Regions from separate parts of the Desulfitobacterium chlororespirans DSM 11544 genome, predicted to be linked through region 1. Evidence: predicted binding sites of a transcription regulator. Region 1 holds the regulator's gene; each other region holds the start of a gene.

Region 1 (7,955 bases):
ACAGCGGAGGTTCAAATGGATATTTTGGGTGATATCTCTGGGATCCGCGGAACCCAGCTCAAAGAACTCAAGGATTTGACTTCGCTCCGGACGGATCGTCCGGAGCTTATCCATGATGATTTATTAATGGGAATTTGTCGTCTGACCAGCCTTTGGAATAAAGAAATCGCTCTTTATATCAATCGCTCGGGAATGGTCAGTGCTGTGGCCGTCGGACAGCATGCAGCAGTTAAACTGCCCCCTCTGCCAGCCCGGCAAGCGGGGCGTTTGCGTTGTCTCCATACCCATCCCAGCGGCAATCCTCAGCTCAGTTCTATGGATCTGAGCGCCCTGAGTTCTGCCGGGCTGGAAAGCATGTGCAGTATCGGGGTCAGCAATGGACAGATTACCGGCGTTGAAATCGCCTTTTCAGGAGATTCAGGCTATCAAATCCTGGCCCTAAACCCTAAGGAATTTGCGAATTTTTCCTACGACGGGGCAGTTAACGATTATCGCTTGCGCCCCGCCAGCCCAAGCCTCAAGGTCTCGGAACAGGAGAAGGCCTTTCTGGTCGCTTTGGAGGAAGAGGAGCTGGGACTTGAGCTGCTGACTGAGCTGACCGAACTTGCTCACTCTTCAGGCGTTGAGGTGGTGGGACAGCTTCTTCAGCCCAAACGGTACGGGAGCCCGGTGAGTTACCTGGGCAAGGGCAAGCTGCAGGAGATGACCCAACACTTGCAAAACAGCGGCGCCAATGTTCTGATCTGTGACGATGAGCTTTTGCCCGTACAACTGCGGACTCTGGAGCAGGCTACCGGAGTTAAGGTGCTGGACCGCACCACTTTGATCCTGGATATCTTTGCCCAGCGGGCCAAATCAAGAGAAGGTAAGCTTCAGGTGGAATTGGCCCAGCTTAAGCATCTGCTGCCTCGTTTAACCGGTCAGGGACTCAGTCTTTCCCGGCTGGGCGGGGGAGTAGGAACCCGTGGTCCCGGAGAATCCAAACTGGAAATGGATAAGCGGCGGGTAAGAAAGAAAATTAATCTCTTGGAAAATGAACTGGGTGAAATCCGCAAGACCCGTACGACCCAGCGGCGGCAAAGAGAAAAAAGCGGCATCCCTCTTATCGCTTTAGTCGGTTATACCAATGCGGGGAAGACCACCTTTTTGCAAAAAGCTATGGAGCAGACCCGTTCCAAGGGGGAGAGTGTTAAAGGAGAGGACAAGCTCTTTGCCACTCTTGATCCCATCGTACGCGGGATACGCCTGGATCAACGGACGGAGATATTGCTTAGTGATACGGTAGGCTTTATTCAGAAATTGCCCCATCAGCTTCTTCACGCTTTTCTTGCTACTCTTGAAGAGGTGCAGAATGCCGATGTTTTAATTCATGTTCTGGATGCCAGCCACTCCAGAGCTCTGGAGCGCGCCGATACGGTCCATAACATTCTGGAGCAGTTGGAGTGTCATCATAAACCACGTCTTACCTTACTGAATAAAATCGATCAGCTGGATCATCCTTCCGATTTAAGCCGCTTGGCTCAAGAGCTGTCTCATCCCATACCGGTGTCCCTTATTGCCAACACTTCACTGACTCCTGTCTGGAATAAAGTTCTTGAACTTCTCTAGTGCAGTGGCAGGCTTTAGTCTGTAAGGCGGAAAAGTGAGGCGCAGTGGTGCTGCGTCCATGGGCGACACACGGCTCGGCGACAACGCAGCAGCTGGAAATTCAGACTGCCGCGGGGGCGGAATGGGGACGTGGCGCTATATTAGGGAAGCTATATTAAGGAAGTGGATACAGCGAGGAGGTTTCATCATTGTTTTTGGATCATCTGCCCAGTAAAATTATCGAGGCGAAAAATCAGGCCGAGCAGCTTTTAAAGCTGCAGGAAAAGCCTGTTCTTGATATTGCCGAATATAATCATGCCAAAGTCCTGGCAGCTTTTCAGGAAGAAAGGGTAAGCACCTATCATTTACAGGGCACTACAGGCTATGGCCTGGGGGACAGCGGCAGAGAAACTCTGGATCGGGTGATGGCCCGCATCCTGGGCACGGAAGCCGCTTTGGTGCGGGGACAATTTGTATCGGGAACCCATGCCATTGCCACAGCCTTATTCGGTGCTCTCCGGCCCGGTGATCATTTTATTTCCGTTACAGGAGATCCTTATGATACACTGGAAGAGGTGATTGGCATCCGGGGAACAGGGCAGGGGAGCCTTAAGGATTTTGGGGTATCCTATGACTCGGTTCCTCTCAGTGAAGAAGGAACTGTTCAGTATGCTCTGGTGAGTCAAGGGATAAAGCCCAATACAAAAATGCTTATTCTCCAGCGTTCCCGGGGTTATGCCTGGCGCAATTCCCTTCATATGGAGCAAATCGCCGCCTTTGTGGCTTATGTCCGTGAGCATTTTCCTCACCTGATTATTTTTGTGGATAATTGTTACGGTGAACTTGTGGAAAAATGTGAACCCGGGGATGTGGGAGCCGACCTCATGGCGGGATCCCTGATTAAAAACCTAGGGGGGAGTTTAGCTCCTACAGGAGGATATATTGCCGGCAAACAAGAGCTTGTTGCGAAAGCCGCCTGCCGCTTAACTGCTCCGGGGATTGGCGGAGAGGTGGGGGCGACCCTCAGCTGGCAGCTGCAGTTCTACCAAGGGCTGTTCTTCAGTCCTTTGACCGTAAGTGAGGCGATTCGGGGAGCGATTTTTTCCGCTGCCTTTTGGCAGGCCTTAGGGTTCGAAGTCAATCCTCTTCCCGATACCCCGCGGACGGATCTGATTCAAGCTGTTAAACTCAATTCCCGGGAGGCGATGATTGCTTTTTGTCAGGGTTTCCAGAAGGGCTCGCCTGTTGACAGCCATGTCCTGCCCATTCCCTCGGGAATGCCGGGGTATGAAGATGAAGTCATTATGGCCGGGGGAACCTTTATCCAAGGCGCGACCAGCGAGTTCTCCGCGGACGGCCCTATGCGTGACCCCTTTATCGCTTATCAGCAAGGCGGGGTTTCCATGAATTATATTAAGTTTGGCAATCTATTAGCGGCTCAAAAACTTTGGGAACAGGGATTACTAAAGTGAGGTGCACACCATGGAAAACGAACAAGATATCAAAGAACAAGATATCAAAATAAAAGCGAAGAGTATGTTTAAAACCATTATTGAAATCATCGAGATTGTGATTATTGCCTTTGCCCTATCCTGGGTCATCCGCACCTTTGTGCTGGAGGCCAGGTTAGTTCCCACCGGCTCCATGCTGCCGACGATTCAGCTCCAGGACCGGATTATTGTCGATAAGTTCTTTTTTAAGCATTTTGGTGATTTTGAACGAGGGGATATCATTGTTTTCCATCCGCCTTCCAGCGCCCACTCTTCCGACGATTTTATCAAACGTTTGATTGCTTTGCCGGGGGATACCATTGAGATCAAGGATCATAAGACCTATATCAATGGCCAGGAGGTGGAAGAGCCATACGTTATGGAGCCTCAAATTAAAAATCTTGAGCCTTTAGTAGTTCCGGAAGGTTCTGTTTTTGTTATGGGAGATAACCGCAATAGCAGTGCCGATTCCCGGGAATGGGGCTTCCTGCCGATTGAAAACATCTCCGGAATGACCTTATTTCGTTATTGGCCGCTTAACCATATTGGAACTATCGATTGATTTAGGCAGCCTTTTCACCCCTGTGCATATAGTATAGAGTAGACCTGTTGCTTGGCTTGTGCAGCTTTATGTACATCCGTACACCCAAGCACTGTTTTCAGGTTTTCTGGGCTATTTTCTAACTAAATAGAATAGAGAGGATGGGTACGCCAATGACACGGCAAAAGATTATTATTCTCTTCGGAGGTCAATCCGGAGAACATGAGGTTTCCCTGAACTCTGCCAGTTCTGTACTTAAGGCCATTGATCAAGAAAAGTATGCTGTAGAGACGATTGGCATTGCCAAAAACGGCCAATGGCATTGGGGAATACGTCCTGAACAATGGCAGCAAGACCCCACACTACAGGGTATTCCTGTCATTCTTGCCCACGATCCTACGAACCCCCGCTTTATCGCCTTAGACGGCAGTTCCCTTCCTCAAGAAGGCAAGTTTGCTTTGATTTTTCCCGTTCTTCACGGACCCTTTGGAGAGGATGGGACCATCCAGGGCTTGTTTGAAATGGCTAATGTTCCTTACGCCGGTTCCGGGGTGCTCGGCTCCGCTCTGGGTATGGATAAAGACCGTATGAAAGCAGTTTTTACTGAAGCGGGCCTGCCCCAAGCCCCTTATCTTACCGTACTTAGAACCATGCTCCAGAAACCGATGGAGCAACTGCTTGATAATATTGAACACTCGCTGGGCTATCCTTGCTTTGTCAAGCCTGCTAATTTAGGCTCCAGTGTGGGTATTTCCAAAGCACGGGACAGAGAGGAGCTCATCCAGGCCCTCCAACTCGCCGCGGAATACGATCGCAAAATTGTCATCGAGCAAAACATCGTAGGTCGTGAGATTGAGCTGAGCGTCCTGGGCAATGAGGATGCCCAAGCCAGTGTTCCGGGAGAGATTCTTCCCGCCAAGGATTTCTATGATTATGAAGCCAAATACATCGACGCCGGCTCTCAGCTGGTGATTCCCGCTCCTTTGGCTCCCGAGGTTGTCAGGAGTTTGCAGGAAAAAGCTGTTGCTGCCTTCAAAGCCGTCGAAGCCTGCGGCTTAAGCCGGGTGGATTTCTTTGTTACAGAAGGCAGTCAGATCTACATCAACGAAATCAATACCATGCCGGGGTTCACTCAGATCTCTATGTACCCCAAGCTTTGGGAAGCCAGCGGCATTCCTTACACTGAATTGATCACCCAGTTGATCGAACTGGGCTTCCAGCGCTTCAGAGACAGCCGTTCCCGGAAAATATCCCGTTAGTATATCGGTACACAGCCCTGAAAGCCGTTTAGTCAGCGGAGTTCAGGGCTTTTTATACTATTCGCCTGCTCTTTTGGTCGTATATCATAACGGTTACCATTGAAACAAGAACAATCACAGCATTTGCGGCAATTGTTCCCGCCCAAGTCATCGTCATGGTGCCAAAGAGGGGGGATGCCGCATTGAATATGGTGTGGAATAATACGCACATAAACACACGGCCTTTTCCTGATATTTTATAGATTGCCCCGTTGAAAAACCGAAAGGCCATGAGTTGAACTGCAAACATCCAAAAGTTAATGAGTCCCTCGCCGTGATTCGTCCCCGGAATGAAGAAGAGAGGGATATGCCATAAAGTCCAAATGATGCCAACAAAGACAGAAGATAAAACAAAGCCATATTTTTTGTCAAGCTCAGGCTGCAATATGTACATCCAGCCAGCTTCCTCTAAGCCACCGATAATAAGATTACCAGGCAGGGCAAGGAAGAACGTATAAAATGGCAGCACCATTTCCGTACGGCCTGAAACTGCAAGATGTATCAAAAAATACAGTGCAAGCCCTGCAACAACGTACAAATAGAGAGAGATATTATTTTTGGCGTAAAAAACGGTTTTCAACCATTCCTTAAGATCTGCTATTTTGTTATTTTTCTTCAGAACGATATATGAGGCAATAGCGGGCGACAAAATATAGATTGCAAAAGGAATATTCATCCCAAATTCCTGTAACGAGTGAACCCAATTGTGAACCGAATATCCGAATTGCCCAAGCGCAATCAAAGCACCCGACACAAGATAAGCTATGCAAAATGTCAGCGTCGTAAATTGTACTATGATTTTTTTGTCTGTCACGATTTCTTCACCTCACGTTTTGCAGTATACATAACAATAAATCCATTCTACCATAAAAATCCTGTCTGACATTTGTATTTTTATAATAAGAAAAGCAGGCATCCACCCACATCAGTGTGGAATGGAGGTCTGCTTTGGCTGCCCTGTACTTTATAAATCAGTGTAAAATACGAAATACCCCAATAACTTTGCCCAAGATGGTGACATCCTGAGAGTAGATAGGCTCCATATAAGGATTTTCAGGTTGCAGGCGAATCAGTGTTTTTTCCTTGTAGAACCGTTTTACCGTAGCTTCTTCATCAATCATGGCCACGACGATCTCGCCATTACGGGCCACTTTTTGCTGGCGTACTAAAATAAGGTCCCCATCCATAATTCCCGCATCAATCATACTTTCGCCTTTGACTCTCAACATGAACACTGTATCTGAGTTAACCACATCAATAGGAAGCGGGAACGTATCTTCGATATTCTCCTGGGCTAAAATAGGCTGCCCGGCGGTTACTCTGCCAATAATGGGGACAAAAACAGTCTTTTTCTCATTAGCATCACTGGAGCTGTCTAATATCTCAATGGCGCGAGGTTTTGTGGGATCGCGGCGTATGTACCCCTTTTCCTCAATGGTCTGCAAATGCCCGTGAACAGTGGAACTGGACATCAAGCCAACGGCATCGCCTATTTCGCGGACAGAGGGGGGATAACCCTTTTCTCGAATAACCCGTTTAATATACTCCAAGATATCGGTCTGTCTTTGCGATAAATCTGGATACACCAAATTTCCCCCTTTCATATGTTCTAAACCTATTTTAGCATTAAATATTCTTATGTGCAAACAAATGTTCGAAAAAGTATTGACGAATCTTCCCGGTTTCCGTATACTGTTCTCAGGAACTGATGTTCGTATTTATTTAGTTTTAACGGGAACATAGAGGGGGATTAATATGAGTGCTTGTTCTTCTTCCGTCCGGAACTACAGAGGCCATTATAGAAACTATCGGAATTATCGAATGAAACAACTGCAAAGGCAGCTGTGTTCTTATATGCTGCTTTTCCTCATGGTCTTTGGCAGTATGGGCTGGTTCTTCTGGGACTGGAGCCAGGCAAACAGCAGGGTAGAGGACCTTGCTTTCCAGCCACAAATCGTTCAATCCGGGGACACTCTTTGGTCCTTAGCTGAGAACTCCGACCTGCAAATCGATACCCGTACGCTTGTTCTTAAAATTATGGAGTACAATCAGCTCACAGATACCACTATACAAACCGGTCAAGTAATCTATACTCCTATCTCAAAAAATCAGCATCAGCCCTAGTGCCCTGTCGACCCTAAACCTTATATATCCTGGCGGCCAATTTACAGCAATACTGCGTTGTCGTCAATCGCCATACCCTCGGTTTGCCTCAATCCTCCGCCTTGTCTTGCTGTAAATTGGCTCGCCATTATATTGTAATTTTAAGGTTGACAGGGCACTGGTTATACTTCTAATCCGGCCTTTCCCCCCATATTATGCATTGTAGAGAGGGGAGAGGGAAATGAGGATGCGCAAAGGCTTTAAACCGAGACAAAAGCACTGGACTTTGTTCCTGAAGCTGCTTGCGGTAATCCTGATCAGCGCGGTCGCCTGGAAGGGCATTCATAAACCGCCTAAGATCTCCGCTGATATCTATCCTTATCTCACGAATCTGCCTGCCGAACTTGTGTTGCAATGTCAGAAAGAAGGGGAGAGGATTTCCCCCGGGGCTTGGGCGGATTTAATAGCCATACGAAGCAGCGTTGAAATAGATGAAGAGCATTACCTCATCCAACAGCTCCAACAGGGCATAGCGCTTCAAGATATTGTTTGGAAAAACACGGAAATCCAAATTAGTGAAGATGTTGTTCAACAAATCCTTGGGCGGAGGCAGATTCTTTTAACTTATCCCTTTTATGAGCCGGGCCGTTTTGCTTTTCCGGTGATAGGTCAGGTCTGGTACATGGATACCTTTGGGGCAGACCGGGAGGGTGGAGTACGCAGACATGAGGGAACGGACATTTTTGGTGCAGAAGGCATTCCCATCATCAGTGTTGGCAACGGCAAAGTTGAGAAGCTGGGCTGGAATCGCCTTGGTGGAGAACGGGTAGGGGTTAGGGGAGAGGATGGCAACTATTATTACTATGCTCATCTAAACACCATAAACCCTCAACTCCAGGAAGGCCAAGAAGTTAGGAAAGGGGATTTTTTGGGGAC
Region 2 (7,955 bases), on a different contig from region 1:
GGGTTCTCGCCGCCGTGACCATGCTGCTGGGGGCTATGGGAGCTGTTGCTTTTGGCGATATCAAGAGCATCCTCACCTATAATGTGGTGGTTGGAGTCGGCTTTATTCTGGCAGGCTTTGCCTCCTTCACGGAAACGGGCCTGCGGGGTTCCATCTATTATCTGGCCCATGACATGATCGTCAAGGCTCTCCTTTTTCTTTTGGGAGGAACTATCCTGCATCTGACCGGCACGGGAAAACTTAAGGATATGAGCGGGCTCATCCGTTTACACCCTCAATTGGGCTGGATGTTCTTTGTCGCCGCTTTATCCATATCCGGCATCCCCCCCTTGAGCGGCTTCCTCGGCAAAATCTTTGTCACGGAAGGAACCTTTAGCGCCGGTTACTTCTGGCTTGGCGGCATCGGCCTGCTCACCAGTCTGATGGTCTTGTATTCCATGTTAAAATTGTTCATGAACGTCTTCTGGGGATACACCAACTTTACCGAGGAAACGGAAAAAGGAACCACCAAAGGACTGCTGCTTCCCATCGCCCTGCTTACCGCCTGTACCATCGCCTTAGGCCTGGGAGCAGAGGGTCTCCACGGGGTCGTGGATTTAGCGGCGGCAGGATTGCTGGATCCTCAGAGCTATATCGATGCCGTTCTCCAAGAGCAATACCGATAAGCGCTAACGAAGAAAAGAGGTGATTTCCAGTGCCAATGCAGGTATTAATCAATTTATTTATCGGGGTTTTATGGATGTTTCTTCAGGATGATTGGAGCATCCTATCCTTTGCCAGCGGGTATTTATTTGGCATATTGGTTCTCTTCATTCTGCGGCGCTTTCTTGACAGCAAATTCTACCTTTTTACCATGCACGCCGTTGTGCAGCTCTTTTTTCTCTTTATCTATGAGCTTTTCACCTCCAGCATCATGGTGATCCGGGAAATCATCAAACCGCAGATCGATATTAAGCCGGGAATTATATCCTTCGCAACCAGCCTGGAATCGGATCTGGAAGTCACCCTTCTGGCACTCCTCCTTACCTTAACCCCAGGCTCCGTGGTGATGGAGATTACTCCGGATAAGAAGCTGTTTTATATCCACGCCATGGATATTCCTGAGCTCAGTGATGCGGTAATCCGCTCTAAGGAAAAGTTCGAAGAAGCTATTAAGAAGGTGACGCGACCATGATCGAGGGAATCTTATTTTGGGTTATATTTTTATCCTTATGTTTCTCAACCCTTTCCATTCTGATAACGATTTACCGCTGCCTCAAAGGGCCCACGGCCTCTGACCGTGTGCAAGCCCTGGATGTGCTGGGCATTAATATTATTGCTGCGGTAGCCGTTTTTTCCGTGTTCCTCAGAACCACCGCTTTTTTTGAAGTGATTTTATTGATTGGAATTCTGTCTTTTATCGGAACCATCGCATTTGCACGCTTTATCGAGAGGGGGATTGTCATTGAACGGAAGCACCTTGATTGAGTTAGGTATCGGAATCATGATTTTAATGGGAACTATCTTTGGCTCCCTCAGTGCCATTGGCTTTATTCGCCTCCCGGACGTCTATAATCGTGCCCATGCCCTTGCCAAAAGCTCTACCTTGGGGGTATTATTTGTTCTGCTGGGGACCTTCCTCTTCTTCTTATTTGTGGAGGATTATTTCAGCATCAAATTATTCCTGGGCATTTTCTTTGTGTTCCTGACCTCTCCCGTTTCCTCCCATGTGATCTGCCGTTCTGCCTATCGTGCCCAGGTCCCTTTAGCCAAGGCAAGCGTTCGTGACGATTTGAAAGAGGTATTGGAGAAGGTTTAAATTTCTTATCGCTGAACATCTTGTTCAAAGCCTGAAAGGCAACCGCGGACCACTTAAACATTAATTAAGTGGAACCCAGGGTTGCTTTTTCTTTTCCCAGTTAAATAATTGAGAAAATATTTAAAAATTATGTATACTTATTCATTGCCTACTTATAAATCTCAATGTCTTATGCTATTATTATGTGTACTATAATAGTTTCATTATAGAGATAAACTTTTAAAATCGAGGAGAGTGATGTTGGAGTGGTTGCTTTTTCGGTCATTTTCTATATGGTCATGATGCTGGCCATCGGGTATTATTCTTACAAAAGAACTGCCAATCTATCCGATTACATGATTGGGGGACGGACCCTTGGCCCTGCGGTCACGGCTTTAAGCGCCGGTGCCTCGGATATGAGCGGCTGGCTCATGATGGGGCTGCCGGGGGCGATGTTTGTTTCGGGAATCAGCTCCGGCTGGATTGTCATCGGACTTACCGTCGGCGCCTATTTCAACTGGCTCTATGTAGCCCCCCGCCTGCGTTCTTACACAGAGATCGCCAGCAATTCCATCACCATTCCTTCTTTCCTTGGCCATCGTTTTCGTGATACGTCCCATATGATCCGTTTAGTTTCCGCACTTGTTATTATCATTTTCTTTACTTTCTATGTTTCTTCCGGTTTGGTTTCCGGCGCTGTTCTCTTCAATACTACCTTTGGCATCAGTTACCATACGGGGCTTTGGCTGATTCTACTGGTCATTGTGGGCTATACCCTGATCGGGGGATTCTTAGCGGTCAGCTTCACAGACTTCGTCCAGGGATTGATCATGGTCACCGCATTAGTCATGGTACCGGTTGTTACCCTCTGGCATAGTGGCGGCTTCGATGCCTTCACCACCATCCAGACCATTGATCCGGCGCTCTTGAATATCTTCACCGGAACCAGTGTCATCGGGATCATCTCTCTCCTGGCCTGGGGTTTAGGCTATTTCGGCCAGCCCCATATCATTGTCCGTTTCATGGCCATCTCTTCAGTGAGCGAAATCAAAAAATCCCGCCGTATCGGCATGAGCTGGATGGTCTTTTCTGAAGTAGGGGCTATGCTTACCGGTCTCCTGGGTATCGCTTACTTTGCCACCCATGGCCTGACCCTGGCCGACCCTGAGACGGTGTTTATCGAACTGGGGAAAATCCTCTTCCATCCCATCGTCACCGGCTTCCTGATCTCCGCTATTCTGGCCGCCATTATGAGTACAATTTCCTCACAGCTGCTGGTGACCTCCAGCTCCCTGACCGAAGATATTTACCGGGTTCTCTTCCATCGTGAGGCCAAAGATAAGGAATTGGTTTTCGTCAGCCGCCTCTGTGTTTTGCTTGTTGCTCTTTTAGCCACCTATCTGGCCTGGACCCAAAACGATACCATCCTCAATCTGGTAGGCTACGCCTGGGCCGGCTTTGGTTCCGCCTTTGGTCCCGTTATTCTCCTCAGCCTCTACTGGAAACGGATGAACAAATGGGGAGCTCTGGCCGGTATGGTTGTGGGCTCTGCCACCGTTATTCTTTGGGAACAATTCCCCGCCTTCGCTGCCGTCTATGAAATGATCCCCGGCTTTATCATGGGCTTGCTTTCGATCATTATCGTCAGTCTGCTGACTACTGAGCCCTCGCAAGAAATTTGGGATGAGTTCGAACGCTCTGCGGCGGAGACCAAAGTATTGTAAGAAACCTTAACGATGAACAATAAAAAGGGCTGATTGCGTCAATGGCAATCGGCCCTCTTTTTGTTGCTCTTTATTGTTTCTCTTCCAGAATATTTCGCGCGATCTTCACTCCGCAAGCCTCAGCCTGAGCCAGTCCCCGGGTAATTCCCGCTCCGTCTCCCCCGGCATAAAGTCCGGCAATCTCCGTCTCAAAGTTATTTTTCAACTTGGGACGGGAAGAGTAGAACTTGGCTTCCACGCCATAAAGCAAGGTGTGCTCAGAGGCTATACCAGGCGTCACTTTATCCAGCGCTTCAATCATCTCAATGATGCTCTTCATGGTGGAATAAGGCAGCACCAACCCTAAATTGCCGGGTACGGCTTCTTTTAGAGTGGGTTCCACAAAGCTTTCTTTGACCCGCTTCTCTGTAGAACGGCGGCCCTTCATGATGTCCCCAAAGGTCTGCAGCAGCACGCTGCCGTTGGATAAATCATTGGCCAGCCGGGAAATGTTCTTGGCATACTCCGTAGGCTTGTTGAAAGGATAGGAGAAGTTATGGGATACCAGCAGGGCAAAGTTAGTATTATTGCTGCCCAGATTCTTATCCCGATAAGCATGCCCATTGGCCAGCATAACCCCGGTATGATTCTCAATAACCACATGACCGGAAGGATTGCTGCAGAAGCTTCTCACCGTAGTCCCTACAGACGTTCGATAGAGGAATTTGCCTTCATACAAATTCTCGTTAATATCTTCCATGATGGTATCCAGGGTTTCTACACGAACCCCTACATCCACTTGGTTGCTGCTCATTTCCAGATTGTACTTCTTTAAGACATCCTTGAACCACTCTGAGCCATCCCGTCCGGGAACCACGACTACTTTAGGCGCATAGTACTCCTCTCCCTTATTGGTACGGATGCCTTTAACCTGCAGGTGTCCTTCCGCTTCAGCGGTCATAATATCGGCGACTTCCGTTTCGAACACCATGTCGATCTTTCCTTTGAGGTACTCATAAATATCCTTGAGGATTTCCAGGTTTAATTCTGTTCCCAGATGGCGGACTTGAGCCCGGAGCAGCTTTAAACCGGCTCCCAAGGCCTTTCTCTCAATCTCCTTTACCGTAGGGGTACTGGGATCCGTCAGTGAGCTGGTCGCCCCATGCTTTAAGTTAATCTGATCCACATAGTGAATGAGATTCAAAACCTCCGAAGGAGGCAAATACTCGGTGAGCCATCCGCCAAACTCGGTGGTGATATTGAATTTCCCATCAGAATAGGCTCCCGCACCGCCAAAACCGTTGGTAATAGAGCAGGCAGGAGTGCAGCTGGCAAACTCTCTCTGCTTATTGGGCGGCGGACATTTAGAAAGAGTCTTCTTCAAAATAGGACAACTGCGTTTATAGATATCCCGTCCCTTTTCAATCAAAAGAACAGCAGAGTCAGGAGCTTGCGTAGCTAATTCATAACTGGCAAAAATTCCGGCGGGGCCTGCCCCAACGATGATCACATCATACTTTTTCAAGGCTTATTCCTCCTCGGTTAAACTTAACGGCAGTCAAAACTTAACAGCAGCCAAACCCTAACAACTATACCTTATGCTCTTCAATAATTCAAGTCCAAAATCCGAACATTTTGTTGAAAAACTGACTTTTTGTTTGGATTTTAGGTTCTATTACCAAATCACTCACTTTAATTCGGTAATAGAGGTATTTTATGACAATAATAGAATATTTGTTTCTATTGATACAGAACATATATTCTATTATAATAGATAGCGCAGACCCTGGTCTCCCACTCCATTCACAAAGAGCGCTTCAATATGAATATGGTTTTTCTACATAGGTGGTGATTGGATCTTGAGCAAATCGATCATTTTTCATATTGATGTTAACTCAGCCTACCTTTCCTGGGAAGCCGTCTATCGCCTTCAGCAAGGAGATCCTCTGGATTTAAGGACTGTCCCTTCCGTAGTCGGCGGCGATCCTTTGACCCGGCACGGGATCGTTCTGGCCAAGTCGATCCCGGCTAAGAAATATGCTATTAAAACCGGGGAGACTTTATACTCCGCCCTCGCCAAATGTCCGGACCTGATCATCGCCAGGCCTAATTATCTCCTCTTCCGTCAGTGCAGCGAAGCTCTAAGTCTTATTTTAAGAGACTATTCTCCTCTAATCCAACAGTTTTCCGTGGACGAATATTTTCTGGACTTCACCGCCATGGACCTTCTCTTTGGCGATCCACTGGCTACCGCTTATAAAATCAAGGATCGAATCAGGAACGAGCTGGGCTTTACCGTAAATATCGGCATTTCCACCAATAAACTGTTGGCAAAGATGGCTTCCGAACTCCAAAAGCCCGACCAAGTCCATACCTTATTCCCTGAAGAGATTGCTGATAAAATGTGGCCCTTACCCGTCGGGGAACTCTTCATGGTCGGAAGGGCAACCACCCGCCAGCTGCTCTCCCGCAATATCAAAACCATCGGGGAGCTGGCACACACCGACCCTCGCCTTTTGAAAGCGATCATGAAAAGTCACGGCCTGCTGATTTGGAATTATGCTCACGGCATTGAAAACTCCCCCGTTCGCCGGGGCGGACGGGTAGCGGTCAAAGGCATGGGCAATTCCACCACCACATCCTTCGATGTGAAGAACCGCAGAGAGGCTCACCTGGTTCTCCTCTCCCTTGTGGAAACCGTCAGCGCCCGCTTAAGGCATGATCAATACTTTGCCCGGCTGATATCCATTTCCTTTCGAACCCATGAATTCCTCTCCTATTCCCATCAACGCCAACTCTCCCATGCTACCGACTGTACTAATGAGCTATGGGAGATTGCCTGCCAGCTCTTTGACGAATTATGGAAAGATCAGCCGCTGAGACATCTGGGAGTCCGGGCCTCTGAGCTTTGTCAAAACGATTTCCTGCAGTTTTCCTTTTTCACTAAAGATTACGAGCGGGATCGAAAAGTGGACCAGGCTGTCGATATAATTCGCCAGCGCTTTGGCTCTCAGGCTATTATGCGCTCCTCTTATCTCCACTCCGGCCTTAAGTCCATGACTGGGGGAGTCATCGCTGAAGAGGAGTATCCGGCCATGACCAGCCTGCTTTAGCTCTAAAAAGAAGGGAGCGCTTTTCGTGAAGGTAATGATGCAGCCCCTGGAGATGATCGCTCATTTCAATCAAGAGGGCATGCCCCGGCCCCTTAAATTCAAGGCTCACTTCGAAGATAGCCCTGTCGTCATTGCCGTCGACAAAATCATCTCGAAATCCGAAGAAAAACTGGCCGGCAATCCCATGCTTATTTTTCGCTGTCAAAGTATCAGCAACGGACTTCTTAAGATTTATGAGCTGAAGTATGAACTTCATACATGCAAATGGTTTTTATATAAAATGTGAGCAAGGGAGACCGGGAGCCGCCTTAACGCGCTCTCGATCCCCCTTGCTTAAGGTTCAATATTTTATTTTCAGGATCTTCTTCCTTTTTCCATCATGGGATCAGACTTCTTGAGGATGAGCCATACTCCGCCCGACGCTTTGAGCGATGGGCCGGAGCTCTGCGGCGAGCCGGCTAAACTGCTCCGGAGTCAGGGATTGCATCCCGTCGCTTTGGGCTTCCTCAGGATGGGGATGGACTTCAATCAGCAGCCCATCGGCTCCTACCGCTACAGCAGCCTTGGCTAAAGCAGGAATGATATCCACCCTCCCGGCCGCATGGCTGGGATCCACAATGACCGGCAGATGGGAAAGCACTTTCACCAGGCTCACCGCACTGAGGTCCAGGGTATTGCGGGTGCTGGGCTCAAAGGTGCGAATCCCCCGCTCGCAAAGAATCACCTGAGCATTCCCGCCGCTTAAGATATATTCTGCAGCTGAAAGCCATTCCTCTACCGTGGCCGCCAGGCCCCGCTTTAGAATCACCGGGTTTCTTATCTCCCCCAAAAGCTTAAGGAGATGGAAGTTTTGCATATTGCGAGACCCTACCTGCAGAATATCCACTTTATCCACCAGCACGTCCAGGCTGCGTTCATCCATAACCTCCGTTACGGTAAGAAGTCCATATTCTGCTGCAGCTTCCCGCAGATAGTCTATTCCTTCTTCCCCTAAGCCCTGGAAGCTATAGGGAGAAGTACGGGGCTTATAGACTCCCCCTCTTAAAATCTTGCCGCCGGCTGCTTTGACCCCTTGGGCAGCGGCCCGCATCTGTTCTCCGGATTCCACGGCACAGGGACCGGCCATCAGCACGATCTCACGGGCTCCGATAATCGTATCCCCCACCCTGATCATACTCCGTTCATCCTTTAACCCCACTAAAGGCAAATTCATAACTCCAAACCCCCTGATATAATAGTCCACAGCGCCCTCTTCCTGGGATGAAAGCCGTGGACTTTCTGTCTTACCGCTCACTGCGCAGAAAAATTTCTTTATATTATATCCCACAAACCATTGCCAATACAAGGTATCGCCAAGCTATC
Region 3 (7,955 bases), on a different contig from region 1:
TTGAACCTGGCTCCTTACTTCTTGACGGACTATGACCAGATTCGTTTCGATGGGGAAGAGGCTCATGAAGCCATGGAATGGGTGTTGCAAGAAGCGGAACAGCTGGGGCAGGTTATTGATATTGTTTTACATCCACTTTACCCTGATGAAATTTTAGGCATTGTCTTTCCAGAAAGAAATCTGGCCATTTGGCAAGGGAATCCGGAGCATCTGGAGGAACAAGGATTAGGATGTCCTTTTAGTAATGATCTTAAAGAAGCTCTGCTGGACACCCAGAGGCTGAGAGATAAACTTAAAGCTGTTTATACAAAAACGGTTGACTTTGATCAAGTCGATAGCATGAAGACGGATTTATTAAACTCTATTTTAAGAGATATGGACAAAAAAGGTCATACCATTGATTGACAGCAGTTGCCTTTCATATTTCATACAATCAAGGGAAGACTAGATATACTCATGATAAGCACCAAAAACGGTGCTTTTTTGATAGTGCAAAACACAAGGTGTTCATAAAGTGGATCGACCCTGGAAAGGAGCGTGTTCCATGAAAAAAGTGCTTTCCATGATCATCGTGTTACTTCTAAGTATGGCCTTAACCGGCTGTAACATGCAATCTCTTTTGGGCGGCTTAATGGGGAGCAAGGAGAAAACCTCGAGTAAATCCTCTCAGCAAGAAGAGAAAAAAATAATAGCGGTGGCTTTGAACCAGGATGATCCCAACAAAGATATGTTTCTGCTCGGCATTCAGGAGTTGGCTGAAAAAGAAGAATTGGAAGTTAAGGTTTTGACGTCAAAAGAAGAAGGCGATGCCAACGCTCTTAAGGATGCCAAAGTTCTCATCGTTCAAGCTGGGGAGCAGTCCTTTTTAAAGGAAGCGGAAAAGGGAGATATACCTATTCTGGCGTTAAACGGGCTGCCGCCTGGAGTGAAAGCCAAGGGAGTCATCCTGCCTGATCCGGATCAAGCAGGTAAGCTGATGGCTCAGCAAATTCAAGGAAAGGTTTCTGAAGGGCAGGTCGTATACCTGCAGGGGGAAGCAGAAGATGCCGTCGCTCAAATGAATGTAGCGGCCTTTAAGCAAGAGCTGGCTAAGAATCCCAAAATAACGGTACATAGCATTACCAATCCTCCGGAGTCGGAAACCATAGCCATGCAAAGCCTTATGGAACATTTGCAGAAGAACCCCGGCCAAGTGAAGGCCATCTGCGCTAAGAATGAGAAGCTCCTTGCCTTGGCTTATGAACTGCTCAGATCCATGCAGCTTACCGATAAAGTTCAGCTTATGGGAGGACAAGCTAACTCCAAATCCTTGCAAAGGATTGCTGCAGGCAGTCAAATCGCAGATATTGATACATCACCCTATGTTCAAGGTGTTAATGCCTTTCAATGGGCGCAAAAATTAATGGATAAGCAGTCCGTAGACATAACTCAATCCATTACCGGCGATCAAGGTGAAGTGGCGGCGAAGATCATTCCGGTCAAAACGGTGACAACAGAAAATCTCGCCCTTATTCAGAAAAGCTATGCTAAAGCAGCCGAAGCTCAAAAAGAAATGGAAAAGAAAAAGTCGGAGTCTCAGGCGAAGGGCTCTGAAAGCCAAGGGAAGCAAAAGAGCACGGAAAAAAGCAGCAATGGCAATAGTGGAAAAGGGCAGAGCGGTGAAGGGAAAGATGGGGAGTCCAAAGAAAAGAACCAGGAAGGCTCTTCCTCAGCTCAGGGGCAGAGCGGAGGACAGGGAGTTATGCCTGAAGGAGTAAGCAAAGTGACTGAAAAAGTTCATACAGAAATTCTCCGCGAATATCTGGATGAAAAGGGCAATGTTTTAGGAACAGAGAAAAATGCCAATGATCAAGTTCGCACCATCCCTCCGGAAATGCTCCTGAAAGAACAGCAGCAACAGCAACAACAGCAGCAACAAGGAGGACAAGGGCAGCAGGGGGAAGGGCAAGATAAGCAGCAAGGTGGGAATAGCTCAGATCAAGCCAAGCAAGGGGAATAGAGGAACAGACTTCTTAAAATTACCAGTAAAAAACAGCGAAAAGCCGAAAATATGTTCGGCTTTTTTGTTTTGTTTCTTAGAGAGAAGTGGTATAATCTTGCTTAGAATGATTTGAAGACTGGAACAAGAAATAAACCAGAAAATAAACCAGGATTTTAGAAGAGAAAGGAGATTGGAGCACCCCATGGAGTTCTGTTTACGCGCTCCCTACAAGCCTTCCGGGGATCAGCCTCAGGCCATTGACGCTCTGGTCGAAAGTATACATTCCGGCAGGCGTCATCAAACCCTGCTGGGGGTGACAGGTTCGGGAAAAACCTTTACCATGGCCAACATCATTGAAAAAGTTCAACGGCCCACTCTGATTCTCGCCCATAATAAGACCTTGGCAGCTCAGCTTTACACTGAGTTCAAGGAATTTTTCCCGGAAAATGCAGTGGAATATTTCGTCAGTTATTATGATTATTATCAGCCGGAAGCCTATGTTCCTTCCAGCGATACCTATATAGAAAAGGATTCTTCGATCAATGATGAGATCGATAAAATGCGCCACTCCGCTACGGCGGCCTTATTCGAACGGCGTGATGTGATTGTGGTGGCCAGTGTGTCCTGTATTTATGGTTTGGGTTCACCTGAGGAATACCGGGATTTGATGGTTTCCTTGCGGCAGGGGCAGGAAATTGACCGCAATGACATTCTTAAAAAGCTCATCTCCATTCAGTACGATCGCAATGATCTGGCTTTTGAAAGGGGAACTTTCCGCGTCCGGGGAGATGTGGTCGAAGTCCATCCCGCCGGCTCCAGTGAGCATGCTGTTCGGATCGAAATGTTCGGGGACGAAATCGAACATATCTACGAGATCAATGTCCTTACCGGTGAAATTTTGGGAGAACGCCGTCATGTCTCTATTTTCCCGAATTCTCACTATGTCACGGCACGGGATAAAGTACTGGTAGCTGCTGAGAATATTGAAAAGGAATTGGAAGAGCAGCTCAAACGGTTTAAGGATGAAGACAAACTTTTGGAAGCTCAGCGTTTGGAGCAGAGAACCCGCTATGATCTGGAGATGCTGAGGGAAATGGGATTTTGCAACGGCGTCGAAAACTATTCCCGCCATTTAACCTTCCGGGAGGCCGGAGAAACTCCTTATACCCTTTTGCACTTTTTCCCTGAAGATTACTTGATGATGATCGACGAATCCCATGTCACGCTGCCACAGGTCCGGGGGATGTACGAAGGGGACCGTTCCCGTAAAACCACTCTGGTAGACTACGGATTCCGGCTTCCTTCTGCTTTGGACAACCGCCCCTTGAAATTCGCTGAATTTGAAACAATGGTTCCTCAACGGGTCTATATCAGTGCCACACCCGGTCCCTATGAGCTGGAACATTGCCCTCAGATTGTGGAGCAAATTATCCGCCCTACCGGGCTTTTGGATCCGGAGATTTCTGTCCGGCCCACCAAGGGTCAGATCGATGATCTGATCGGGGAAATCAATCAAAGGATTGCCCGGGATGAACGGGTGCTCGTCACCACCCTGACCAAAAAGATGGCGGAAGATTTAACAGATTACTTGAAAAATCTCAATATGGCCGTTAAATATCTCCACTCCGATATTACGACCTTGGAGCGGGTGGAGATTCTGCGGGAATTGCGTTTGGGAGATATCGATGTCATCGTGGGCATCAATCTGCTCCGGGAGGGCTTGGATCTTCCCGAGGTTTCCTTGGTGGCTATTCTCGACGCGGACAAGGAGGGCTTTCTTCGTGCCGAGCGTTCCCTGATTCAGACCATTGGCCGCGCCGCCCGGAATGCCCAGGGAAAAGTCATCATGTATGCGGACCAAATGACCCGCTCCATGGAAGTGGCCATCGGTGAAACCAACCGCCGCCGGGCCATCCAGGAAGCCCATAATGAAAAGCACGGGATTACCCCCCAGACCATTCGCAAGAAAATCTACGAAATTCCTGAAGCCACTAAGGTGGCGGAAAAGAAAGCAGCCTACGGCTCAAAAATGCCGGCTGAGGAATTGGCTGAGCTGCTTAAAAGTCTGGAACAAGAAATGCGCTTAGCCGCCAAAGATATGGACTTCGAACGGGCAGCGGAGATCCGTGATGCCATGATCGAGCTCAAGGGGGAAGAGAATAAGTATAAGCGGCCCACCCAGGGCCGTGCCCGCAAGCGAGAGGCGGCGGCTCCGGCAGTGCGCAAGAGTGCGCCCAGGAAGCGGGGCGGATAGTTCCCTTTCTAAGATGAACAAAAGAATTCTCTCCAGATTTTGCGTTACACCGTTCGCTCAAAAAGCTGCGCGGTGCCAAACTAACGCTCAAGCTCTCCGCTCCAACGGGTCCCCGGCTAAGTCGCTCCTCGAAAGCACTGCTTTCGCACTTGTTATCCGTAGCCGGTTGGGAACGTCCTGTTCCCAACCCATTTCCGCTGCTAGCTTTCGCGAAGCTTGGCATCCTGCTCGCTTTGAAGTCGCTTCACTATTGTAACGCAAAATCCTTGGGCAGCATCTTAAAGTACTTGGGTATTTTTTTATGTATCGATGTTATGGCTATTCTTAAAAGCAGTAATGCTGTCTAGAAGTTTAGATTGATTCACTCTTGAACCAAGGGCAGCTATCCCCTTTCTTCAAAGCTGTTCTTAAAGGAGCTTCAGAAACTGCCCAAGGATTTTGATTTGCAGCAGAGACCGGATTTAAGCGAGCAGGTAAGCAATCTTCGCGAAAAGACCGTAGCGGAGTCGGGTTGGAAACAGGACGTTTCCAACCGCCCATTGATAACAAGTGCGAAAGCAGTGCTTTCGAGGAGCGATTTGGGCGGCGTCCCGACGGAGCGGAGGTCTTGAGCGATTAGATTGCTCCGCGCAGCTTATGGAGTGAACGAGGCAAACAAAATCCTGGAGACTGTACCTATAAACAACGCTGATAAACAATGCTAAAAGACCACTTGCTAACAATCTAATTTTTACCGAGGAGGCCCCCTATGACCCAGAACTTTATCAAAGTCCGCGGCGCCCGCGCCCATAACTTGAAAAATATCAATGTGGATATCCCCAGAGACCAGCTGGTGGTTGTCACCGGCTTATCCGGCTCTGGAAAATCCTCGCTGGCTTTTGACACCATTTACGCTGAAGGTCAACGCCGCTATGTAGAATCTCTGTCTGCCTATGCCCGTATGTTTCTTGGGCAAATGGACAAGCCGGATGTGGATTATATCGAAGGGCTGTCGCCGGCTATCTCCATTGATCAGAAAACGACCAACCGTAACCCCCGCTCTACAGTGGGAACGGTGACGGAAGTCTATGATTATCTGCGTCTTCTTTATGCCCGGGTCGGCCACCCCCATTGCCCCCAATGCGGCAGAGAAATCAGTCAGCAAACGGTACAGCAAATGGTGGATCAGATTATGGTCTACCCGGAACGCACCAAGCTGCAAATTCTTGCCCCCTTAGTCAAAGGGAAAAAAGGTGAGCATGTCAAAGTGCTTGAGGATGCCCGCAAGGCGGGATATGTGCGGGTAAGGGTGGATGGTGAAAATCGGGATTTAAGCGAAGAGATTAAATTAGTAAAAAATAAGAAACACTCCATCGAAGTTGTGGTGGACCGTATTGCTTTAAAACCTGATAGTGCGGTCCGTTTGGCCGACTCCCTGGAGACGGCTTTGAAGCTGGGGGAAGGAAATGTCCTTGTGGACATTATTGATAATACGGAAATCCTGTTCAGTGAAAACTTTGCCTGCCCGGACTGCGGCATAGCCCTTGAAGAGATTTCACCCCGGCTTTTCTCCTTTAACAGCCCTTATGGAGCCTGCCCTGATTGCACAGGCTTAGGGGCGAATCTGGAAGTGGATATAGACCTGATCATTCCCAATAAGAATCTGAGTCTCGGTGAAGGAGCTATTGTGCCCTGGGCCAAATCCCAATCCAGCTACTATCCGGCCATGATGGCGGCGGTCAGTGAAGCCCTTGGTTTTACCATGGATACCCCCTTGGCAGAACTCTCTGAGGAGCAATGGAAGGGCCTGCTTTACGGCATTGAAAAGCCCATAAAATACACGTTTATGAGTTTCTTTGACGAGAAGCCGAAAATTCATTCAGGACCTTTTGAGGGGCTTATTCCCTTTTTTGAGCGGCGCTACAAGGAATCCACTTCCGATTATGTCCGAACTGAAATCGAAAACTTTATGAGTGAGCATGATTGCCCTGCATGCAAAGGAAAGCGCCTCAAGCCGGAGGCTTTAGCGGTGACTGTAGGGGAACTATCCATCGATGATTATACCCGCTTGCCGATTACGGAAGCGTTGGAGTTTATCACCCAATTGCAGCTTAGTGAAAAAGAGCAGACCATCGCCCGGCAGATTCTCAAGGAGGTTCGGGAACGCCTGGGCTTCTTAGTCAATGTAGGGCTGGATTATCTTACCCTGCATCGGGCGGCGGGGACCCTCTCCGGCGGGGAAGCGCAGCGGATTCGGCTGGCCACTCAGATTGGTTCCAGTTTGACAGGGGTTCTCTATGTCCTGGATGAGCCCAGCATCGGCTTGCATCAGAGAGACAATGAAAAGCTCCTGACGGCTTTAAAGCATTTGCGGGATTTAGGCAATACTTTGCTGGTGGTTGAGCATGATGAGGATACTATGCTGACTGCGGATCATATCATCGATATCGGTCCGGGAGCGGGAGCCCATGGCGGGAAGATTATTGCCGAGGGAAAGATCGAGGAGATCAAAGCCAATGCGGAGTCCATCACCGGGCAATATTTGAATGGCACCCGGAGAATTCCTGTTCCTGCGGAAAGAAGAAAGCTCAACGGCAAATGGCTGGAGGTTAAAGGAGCCCGGGAAAATAATCTGAAGAACATCAATGTCCGCATTCCCCTTGGGGTTTTCAATGTGGTCACAGGTGTATCAGGTTCGGGAAAAAGCACCTTGGTTAATGAGATTGTTTATAAGACCTTGGCCACCAAGCTTAATAAAGCCACCAAGCTGCGCGCCGGACTCCATAAGGTTGTTGAAGGTCTGGAGCATCTGGATAAGGTCATAGATATCGACCAATCCCCGATCGGCCGGTCACCCCGTTCCAATCCTGCCACTTACACCGGAGTATTTGATTATATTCGTGAACTTTTCTCCCATACTCCCGAGGCTAAAATGCGTGGTTACGCTACCGGGCGCTTTAGTTTCAATGTCAAGGGCGGGCGCTGTGAAGCTTGTAAAGGGGATGGCATCATCAAGATTGAGATGCACTTTCTCCCGGATGTCTATGTTCCTTGTGAGGTTTGCCGGGGAGCCCGCTATAATCGTGAGACCCTGGAAGTAAAATATAAAGGGAAGAGCATTGCGGAAATCCTCGATATGACGGTGGATGAGGCGGTTGAATTTTTCCAGGCTGTTCCCCGAATTTTACGGAAGATGCAAACGCTGCAGGATGTAGGGCTGGGTTATATCCGGCTCGGTCAGCCGGCGACTACCCTGTCCGGTGGTGAGGCGCAGCGGATTAAACTGGCCACTGAACTTAGCCGGCGCAGCACGGGCAAGACGATCTATATTTTGGATGAGCCGACCACAGGGTTGCATATGGCCGATGTGGATCGTTTGCTGGAAGTGCTGCATCGCCTTGTGGATGGGGGCGATACCGTCCTGGTCATTGAGCATAACCTGGATGTGATCAAAACTGCGGATTATCTCATTGATCTTGGTCCGGAAGGAGGCAATGGCGGAGGCCGGGTGGTGGTTACGGGAACCCCGGAAGAAGTTGCCGCTTGCCCAACATCCTACACCGGTAAATTCCTCAAAAAATATCTGAGCTGATCATTGAACGAGACTTCTTTCAGCGGGGGATTCGAACCCTCTGAAAGTTAGTCGAGTCCATACTGGACTTAGCCGCCCTTGGGACCCGCCGCCTAGGCGGGGGTCTTAGGGCGGGTTAGTTCGGTGATACGATGCGTATGACTGTGAAA
Region 4 (7,955 bases), on a different contig from region 1:
TGTTCGTATGTGCTCTAATTTGCCTGACGGTTAATAAACATACCGCCCTATGGTGTTGTTGGGTACTGTATGCATCCATTTATGCGTATTTGCGATATGCAACGGGTATCCGCCTATGGTGGATATTCCATGGCTGGCTGTATCGCAGTGGATTGGAGATACACGCTGTAATTGCCTGGTTACAAGCACTAGGATTTATTGCGTTAATAATAAGTACGGGTCGGTTGTTTTATAAAGGCCGGAAAAGTTCATCTGGTTGAGCATAATAAAGGCGGAAGAACTCTTCAGTGATACTGCACTTGACATTCAGCATATAGGCAGTACCGTCATTCATAAGTAATAATGAAAATTTAGTTTGTATTCTTCTTAAAATGCGAAACGGTTATGTATCTTTTTGACGTAACTTTCAAGAAAGTCAACGTGGAACTGGCTAAAGCCAGATAAAAAACAAGAGGCCGCTGTCAAACGGACTGTAAAGTTCGTTGAACAGGGGCTTTTTTGTTGTCCAGCGCACTTCCCTACCAGGGTGGGAGAAATTCGGAATCGATTACGAATTTCGGATGCACCCTGATGCTTTTCAGGGATTGTGATTTGAAAAAGGCCTCTCCATACGTTACAATTGGAGAGCTGGTAAGATTAACAGGCATAAGGTATAGCACACTGAGGTATCAATGTCGGCGGTAAAAATATCGTGAAGATGACGGAACTAAAAAAGCTGTTTTCCGACCTTGGTTTTCAAAAGGTTCAAACCTATATTCAAAGTGGAAACGTCGTGTTTGATACGGAAGATAACGCAACTCAAGCGATGCAGAAAATACAAAAGGGCTTTTCTACGGCCTTTGGCTTTGAGTGCGCGGTGATGCTGCGGACCGCCCGGGAAATGGCCGACATGGTAGAGGTCCTGCCCTTTAGCGAGGGAGAAATAAACGAGGCGGTGGCGTCGAACCCTGCCGTGGAGCACCTGTATGTTTATCTGTTGGATGGGGCGGATATACGCCAACAATTTGATGGGCTCATCTGCACCTATACCGGACGGGATCGGATGGTGCTGGGGGCAAACGAGATTTATTTGCTGTGTCACGAAAGCATCAGGGACTCAAAGCTCGCAACGTCGCTAGGCAAGCTGAAGGTATCTTTAACAGCACGTAATTGGAAAACAATAAGTAAATTATATGAGATAACGAGGGAATGAAGATCGGTTTCGTTCCAACACAAAAATCTTCTCAGATAGTTGGGAATCCGAACCTTTGATTTTGGGGGACGGGTTTTGTTTTATTGCTCCTATTAATAGGGAGGACTATGTGATACACCCGATTGAAAAGTAGTCGAGAATGAAATCAAGGAGAGAACTAAATGAATAATTCAAAACAAAAAATTACTACCTTCTTAATGTTTCAAGATGGCAATGCTGAAGAGGCAATGAACTTTTATATTTCGCTATTTGATAATTCTAAAATAGTGAATATTACCCGTTATGGAGCGAATGAAGCCGGTCAAGAGGGTACTGTAATGCATGCTGTATTTTCATTGAACGGGCAAGAGTACATGTGTATAGACAGCTATGTCAAGCATGAATTTACATTTACCCCTGCGATATCCTTATATGTAACATGTGATAGTAAAGAAGAGATTGATAAGGTGTTTGAAAAGCTTTCGGAAGGCGGCCAAATCTTGATGCCCCTTGACTCTTATCCGTTTAGTGCAAGATTCGGTTGGGTAAATGATAAATACGGTGTCTCATGGCAATTAAGTTTTGAGAAGTAATAATAAAAATAGTTTGGATTCCTCTTTAAATGAGAACCCTTTTTTGCATTATAACTCTAAAGAGACAGGGCTGTTTTTTTACGGAAGTGAAAGACAGTCCTGTTTGATTTTCGGCTTGGAGTTCAAAGAATCATTTTAGAAGATTGCGAAATACACTTCAAAACATATTGACTTTTTTCGATATGATAGACATAATGAACATATCGAAAATTTTAGATTGGAGCGTTATGTATGAAAACAAACCATTTGGAAAGCGCCAAAGTGTTCAAAGCCTTTTGCGATGAAACCCGGCTTGCCATTTTGGAAATGCTCCAAAGCGGTGAAAAATGTGCCTGTGTGCTGCTTGAAGAGGTAGAAGTGGGACAGTCCACCCTTTCCCACCATATGAAGATTCTGCTGGAAAGCGGCGTTATTTCTGCACGGAAAGAAGGCAAATGGACTTACTATTCCATTAGTGAAAATGGCAGAAAGCGTGCCTTAGTGTTGCTGCACGCCATAACTGAAACCCATATGCTCACAGGAGGAGCAAATGAAAAGTGTTGTGAAAAGGAGAGTGTCTTATGAATGAGGTTATCGAAAATGTCAAAGAGTATTACGGCAAAGTTCTGCATAGTACAGCTGATTTGCAAAGCAAAGCCTGCTGTTGTTCGCCGGACTCAATGCCAAAGGAAGTAAAAAAAGCCCTCACTTTGATAGCAGATGAGGTTATCAACCGCTACTATGGCTGCGGCTCGCCGTTACCCCCCTTGCTTGAGGGCATGACCGTTCTTGATCTCGGATGTGGCAGTGGACGTGACGTATATGTTGCAGCTCAGCTGGTCGGTGAGTATGGGCAGGTGATCGGCGTTGATATGACCCAGGAGCAGCTTGATGTGGCAAGAAAATATGAGGACGAACAGCGCCAGCGCTTCGGCTACGCAAAATCTAACGTGAAATTTTTGAACGGTTATATTGAGGACTTACGCACGGTCGGAATTAGTGATTCTTCGGTGGATATAGTAATCTCGAACTGCGTTGTCAATCTTTCTCCTGATAAGGAAAAGGTCTTTGCAGAAATCTGGCGGGTATTGAAGCCGGGTGGGGAACTTTATTTCTCAGATGTATTTGCTGATCGTCGCATACCCGAATATCTTGCGGCTGACCCGGTATTGCGCGGCGAGTGCATCGGCGGTGCATTATATTACGAGGATTTTCGTCGTATTATGCAGCGGGTTGGCTTTACCGATTTTCGTTATAAATCTATCCGAAATATAGATTTGGATAATGAGGCGATCATAGAAAAAGTGGGATTTGCAAACTTTACAGAGCGGACAGTCAGAGCCTTTAAATTAGACGACCTGGAGGATATTTGCGAAGATTATGGACAGATTGCCGTCTATAATGGCAGCATCCCCAGCTCCCCGCATTTTTTTGATCTTGACGACCATCACCGCTTTTTTACCGGCAAGCCGCTTTTGGTTTGCGGCAACACAACTGCCATGCTTGCCAAAACCCGCTTCGCTTCCGCATTCAGGGTAACAGGCGAGCGTTCCACCCATTACGGAGCGTTTGGAGGCTGCGGAGGAAAAAGTGAAACAAATTGTTTTGATACTGGCAGTTCATGTGGGTGCTGATAAATAGATGTGGCATACATTATCCTCCGCAAAAATAATCAATAGGCCGCTGTCAAACGGACTGTAAAGTCCGTTGAGCAGCGGCTTTTTGTTCCCTGATGCAACTGGCGGTCGCTAAATTGTCAAGTATCAAAATTAAGGAGGGGAGTATCACGTCAATCCGTTTCCAAGTGGGAAACAAATACCTCGATTCCGGAACTGGACAAATTGGTGTCGATGTTCTATAACTGAACTAAGCCCGGATTTTACACAAATGCATTGACAAAAAGTCGGCATGAATGCAAGATTATAATAATAAGTCGCATCCCCTGAAATGATGAAAACGAATATAAACGAGCGACATTGCCAAATCTGCCATCAAAGCCTGAATTGTTCTTTTTGGCAGATTTCTCATTTAATCAGGTTATAAAGATATGAAAGAAGGTTGAAGAACAATGGCAGAGATCATCAAAGTTTATAAAGAACATCTGCCCTCATTGCGTTTCATTGGCAAATGCTATACTAATGCCGATAGAGTTGGTGGATTTGGTCACAAATGGGCGGAATGGTTTCAAAACGGCTGGTTTGAAGAGCTTGGAAATCTGGGCGGGGCTCCGGATATTGAAAATGGTTACCTGGGCTTGATGCGCTGCGACAGCAGTAATTTTGAAAACACTTTCGAATACTGGATTGGTCTGTTTTTTTCCTCAGATACATCTGTTCCCAGCGGCTATGATTACATAGATTTGGACGATGGCCCCATCGGTGTATGCTGGATTAAAGGCAAAGAGGACGAGGGCGGCATCTATGGCATGCATGAGCAATGCGCTGTTAGATTCCAGGAAAATGGTATGGGTAATTTTAAAAACGATCATGAAAACAGGGCTTATTTTTTCGAAAGATATAACTGCCCGCGATTTACCGAGAAGGATGAACAAGGCAATGTTATTTTGGACTACTGTGTCTACTTGGCAGATCTGTAATCTTTACTTTGATGGCTGCAAGGGAGAGATTGTTTGTGAGAATAAAGTGGCTTCCTATAACTATACTGTTATGCTCGCTTCTGCTGACAGGCTGTTCCAGCCAACCTCTGCAGGAACCCGAAAAATGGGCAATGGTTGAAGAGAAAGTCATGACATTCTCAGACGGGGAGAGCGTCAACTTATGGAGAAGAGGCCCCTTTGGGCATGCTGCCTACAAACTTTCGGATGAAACGACACTATTGCTCGTTCAGGACCCAACCGGCCCGGCTAATGTTTATGTAGGTGGAGTGGAGAGTTTCGATGATTTGAGCGAACCTGCCCAGAGAGCTGTTGCTGCATTTTATGAGGAACAGGGCTTGCTCTACAACATCCCATCTGAACTGGAAAATGCCTATGCTGAATATCTGGCTTGCCAAGACAAGGGGACATTATTCCGTGAGCATTACATCAGTCAGGATATTGTTCCCACCGCGTCTAACGACAGCATAATATGCTTTCTTACATCGGTCATCCTTCCCATTAATGGGCAAATGGCCCAGGAAGTTCATTTAGGTGCGGTGTTCAGCCGGGAAACCGGAGAGGTGTTGAATAACTGGGAATTGTTCTCTTTACCGGAGGGCGAAGCACGGCAACGGCTTTTAGACACATTTGATATTGGGGCTCCCGCTTTGCGGACTGAAATGCAAGCTGCATTGAAGCCGGAGTACATTATTTTGTTCCCCGATAATTTGGATGTTACATTTCCACGAGGAACCCTGCCAAGCCAGGAAGACAGCTATAGTATAGGGATAAGCTATGACGAACTCCAAGGAGTGATTCAGACTTGGGCAATTCCTAATGCGGACGGAACATGAGGTGATGAGCATGATCCGTCCTGCATCCAGTGTGATCAATCCCTCTGTTATTTTCTTCTAAATAAAGGATTGACAGGCTTCACGTGCAAAAGTATAATGGAAATCGAACAAATGTTTGTCTTTTGTGGTAAAAAATTTAAAAGTATTCGCTTGAGGAGGAAACGAGATGGCCGGTAACGATAAATTAAAAGCCCTGGATGCGGCTTTAAGTCAGATTGAAAAGCAATTTGGAAAAGGGTCGATTATGAGATTGGGGGAGGCTTCTGCCAAAATGGCAGTGGAAGTGATTCCGACAGGTTGCCTGGCCATTGATATAGCCCTTGGAGTAGGTGGAGTGCCTCGAGGACGTGTTATAGAAATCTATGGGCCTGAGTCATCCGGTAAGACCACCGTCGCCTTGCATATTGCGGCAGAAGCCCAGAAGCTGGGCGGTGTAGCCGCTTTTATCGATGCGGAGCATGCTCTCGATCCAGTCTATGCCAAGGCCTTAGGGGTCAACATCGACAATCTTCTCGTATCCCAACCGGATACAGGTGAGCAGGCACTGGAGATTTGCGAAGCCTTAGTGCGCAGTGGGGCCATCGACGTCATCATCATTGACTCTGTGGCGGCTCTTGTCCCTCGAGCAGAGATTGAAGGGGAAATGGGAGATTCTCATGTGGGCTTACACGCTCGCTTAATGTCTCAAGCCCTGAGAAAATTGACAGGTGCCATCAGCAAGAGTCATACATGTGTCATTTTTATTAACCAGATTCGGGAAAAAGTAGGAATTATGTTTGGTAATCCAGAGACCACAACCGGTGGACGTGCTTTGAAATTCTATGCTTCCGTCCGTCTGGAAGTACGCCGTCAGGATACCTTGAAACAAGGTCAGGATATGATTGGCAACCGTACCAAAGTCAAGGTTGTTAAGAATAAAGTGGCTCCGCCCTTTAAACAAGCCGAATTTGACATTATGTACGGAGAAGGTATTTCCCGTGAAGGCAGCATGGTGGATGTGGGCGCTGAGTTAGATATCATTAATAAGTCCGGAGCTTGGTACTCCTATAAAGGTGAGCGCTTAGGTCAGGGAAGAGAGAATGTCAAGGAGTTTTTAAAGAAGAACCCTGAGATTGCCGCCGAAATCGAACAAGGGATCCGGGCCAGCATTGCTAATGTAAGCGCTCCGGTTGCCGAGGATGTCCAAGAGGAGCCGGAAGACGTCTAAGATGAAGGGTGCATTGGATGTCGCCTTAACCTATTTATCGAGAAGGATGCTGACACGCTGCGAGCTCAGCCAAAGGCTGACGAAGAAGGGCTTTCCAGGTCATGAGATCGAAGCTGCCATCGAGAGGCTTTTAGAATGGGGCTATCTCAGCGATCAGGAGTATGCCCGTGCTTATTGCCTCAGCAAGCAAACGAATTATGCCAAAAAGAAAATCAGCTATGATTTGAAAGGCCGGGGGATCGAGGAAGCTATCATAGAGCAGGCTTTGCGGGAAACCTATTCACCGGGACAGGAGGCGGAGCTTTGCCGAAAACATGCTCAAAGGCTTTGGGCTGAAGAATCCCGGCGCTGGGAGAGTACTTACCGGCATAAAAAGAGTTATGAGAAAATCCCCAGGGAACTTATGTTGAGACAGAAGGTCGGGCAAAAGCTTATGCAAAAAGGCTACCCTCAGGAAATGGTTTTTGAGATCCTTGAAGGGATAGTGAGGGAGTAACAGGAAGGCGAGTCCTTCCTGTTTTTTTGCACTTATGCTTAGAAGGTATAAGTGCAACCAGCGACTTCGTCTCATTTGTGAGCATGTGTTTAAGGCAACAAGTGCGAAAACAGTGCTTTCGGGGTTTTCTTTATGTGAGGAGCAACGATAAGATGAAGAGGGACATAGTTTCTTAGAATACTTGTATTATACATCTATATTGCAGGTGGTTCTTGACAAATTTTTCAAAAGATATTACACTAAAAAGAGCCTGTTTCTTTTAAAGTCAGACCTTTAAGGTTTTCTTATAGATTGCATCGTAGTTAGTATTATATATGGAGGTATCGGACTAGCGGCGTGTAGGTTTGTAGGAAAAAGGGGCAATGTATTTTGCCTTTAATTAAAGGTTTCCTTTTAAAGAACTGGCATGGTCCCAGTTTTTTTGTTTTTATATGGAGAACTAGGAGAATGATAACCAAATAAGTATGTGTTTAGGAGGTGAAAACTACTTGGAACTACCAGAATTAATCTTTATAGTTATAGCAGTCGTGGTATCCCTTTTTGTGGGTGGCTTTATAGGTTGGCTTATTCGTAAGAGTGCCGCGGAAAAGCTCATCGGCTCAGCTGAAGAAGAGGCAAAACGGGTCATCGAGAATGCTCAGGGTGCCGCTGAGGCAAAACGCCGTGAAGCTGTCATTGCCGCTAAAGAAGAAGTCATGCATATTCGCAATGAAGTGGAAAAAGAATCACGGGAACGCCGCAACGAGGTTCAGCGGATGGAGAGACGGGTTATTCAAAAAGAAGAGTCTTTAGACCGCAAAATGGAGTCTTTGGAGCGCAAGGAAGATAATCTTCATCGTAAAGAAGAAGAAGTGGATCAGCTCAAAGAGGTCCTGACGCAAACCGTAGCCAAAGAAAAACAAGAATTAGAACGGGTCTCTGGTCTATCCACTGAAGAAGCGAAGCAAATTCTTCTGCATAGTGTGGAAGAAGAAGTTCGTTACGAATCCGCTATTATGATTAAAGATATTGAAACGAAGGCTAAGGAAGAAGCAGAGAAGCGGGCTAAGAATATTATCT

Evidence for each region. The regulator LexA, encoded in region 1, represses DNA repair genes until DNA is damaged. The targets are predictions, from matches to a motif close to CNAACANNTGTTNG.
Region 2: a site for LexA is predicted at 5,231-5,244, ahead of BUA14_RS06810 (DNA polymerase Y family protein). Genes of this name have one in related genera too.
Region 3: a site for LexA is predicted at 2,044-2,057, ahead of uvrB (excinuclease ABC subunit UvrB). Genes of this name have one in related genera too.
Region 4: a site for LexA is predicted at 5,298-5,311, ahead of recA (recombinase RecA). Genes of this name have one in related genera too.

What each region holds. Positions count from the first base shown of each region.
Region 1 covers NZ_FRDN01000014.1:81,241-89,195, reverse strand. The annotation lists gene hflX (GTPase HflX) at 16-1,608, shown strand; gene BUA14_RS20825 (methionine gamma-lyase family protein) at 1,797-3,059, shown strand; gene lepB (signal peptidase I) at 3,070-3,639, shown strand; gene BUA14_RS20815 (D-alanine--D-alanine ligase) at 3,792-4,877, shown strand; gene BUA14_RS20810 (CPBP family intramembrane glutamic endopeptidase) at 4,930-5,730, opposite strand; gene lexA (transcriptional repressor LexA) at 5,888-6,502, opposite strand; gene BUA14_RS20800 (LysM peptidoglycan-binding domain-containing protein) at 6,672-7,040, shown strand; gene BUA14_RS20795 (M23 family metallopeptidase) at 7,261-7,955, shown strand, end outside.
Region 2 covers NZ_FRDN01000005.1:190,586-198,540, reverse strand. The annotation lists gene BUA14_RS06840 (Na+/H+ antiporter subunit D) at 1-665, shown strand, start outside; gene BUA14_RS06835 (Na+/H+ antiporter subunit E) at 701-1,174, shown strand; gene BUA14_RS06830 (Na(+)/H(+) antiporter subunit F1) at 1,171-1,467, shown strand; gene mnhG (monovalent cation/H(+) antiporter subunit G) at 1,439-1,798, shown strand; gene putP (sodium/proline symporter PutP) at 2,044-3,501, shown strand; gene BUA14_RS06815 (NAD(P)/FAD-dependent oxidoreductase) at 3,572-5,005, opposite strand; gene BUA14_RS06810 (DNA polymerase Y family protein) at 5,340-6,593, shown strand; gene BUA14_RS06805 (hypothetical protein) at 6,619-6,879, shown strand; gene aroF (3-deoxy-7-phosphoheptulonate synthase) at 6,979-7,938, opposite strand.
Region 3 covers NZ_FRDN01000006.1:84,111-92,065, reverse strand. The annotation lists gene BUA14_RS08630 (hypothetical protein) at 1-405, shown strand, start outside; gene BUA14_RS08625 (sugar ABC transporter substrate-binding protein) at 545-1,999, shown strand; gene uvrB (excinuclease ABC subunit UvrB) at 2,184-4,235, shown strand; gene uvrA (excinuclease ABC subunit UvrA) at 4,984-7,806, shown strand.
Region 4 covers NZ_FRDN01000012.1:74,626-82,580, forward strand. The annotation lists gene BUA14_RS18580 (helix-turn-helix domain-containing protein) at 1-260, shown strand, start outside; gene BUA14_RS18590 (DUF1697 domain-containing protein) at 698-1,192, shown strand; gene BUA14_RS18595 (VOC family protein) at 1,354-1,764, shown strand; gene BUA14_RS18600 (ArsR/SmtB family transcription factor) at 1,996-2,328, shown strand; gene BUA14_RS18605 (methyltransferase domain-containing protein) at 2,325-3,377, shown strand; gene BUA14_RS18610 (hypothetical protein) at 3,812-4,339, shown strand; gene BUA14_RS18615 (hypothetical protein) at 4,375-5,193, shown strand; gene recA (recombinase RecA) at 5,360-6,400, shown strand; gene BUA14_RS18630 (regulatory protein RecX) at 6,402-6,896, shown strand; gene rny (ribonuclease Y) at 7,361-7,955, shown strand, end outside.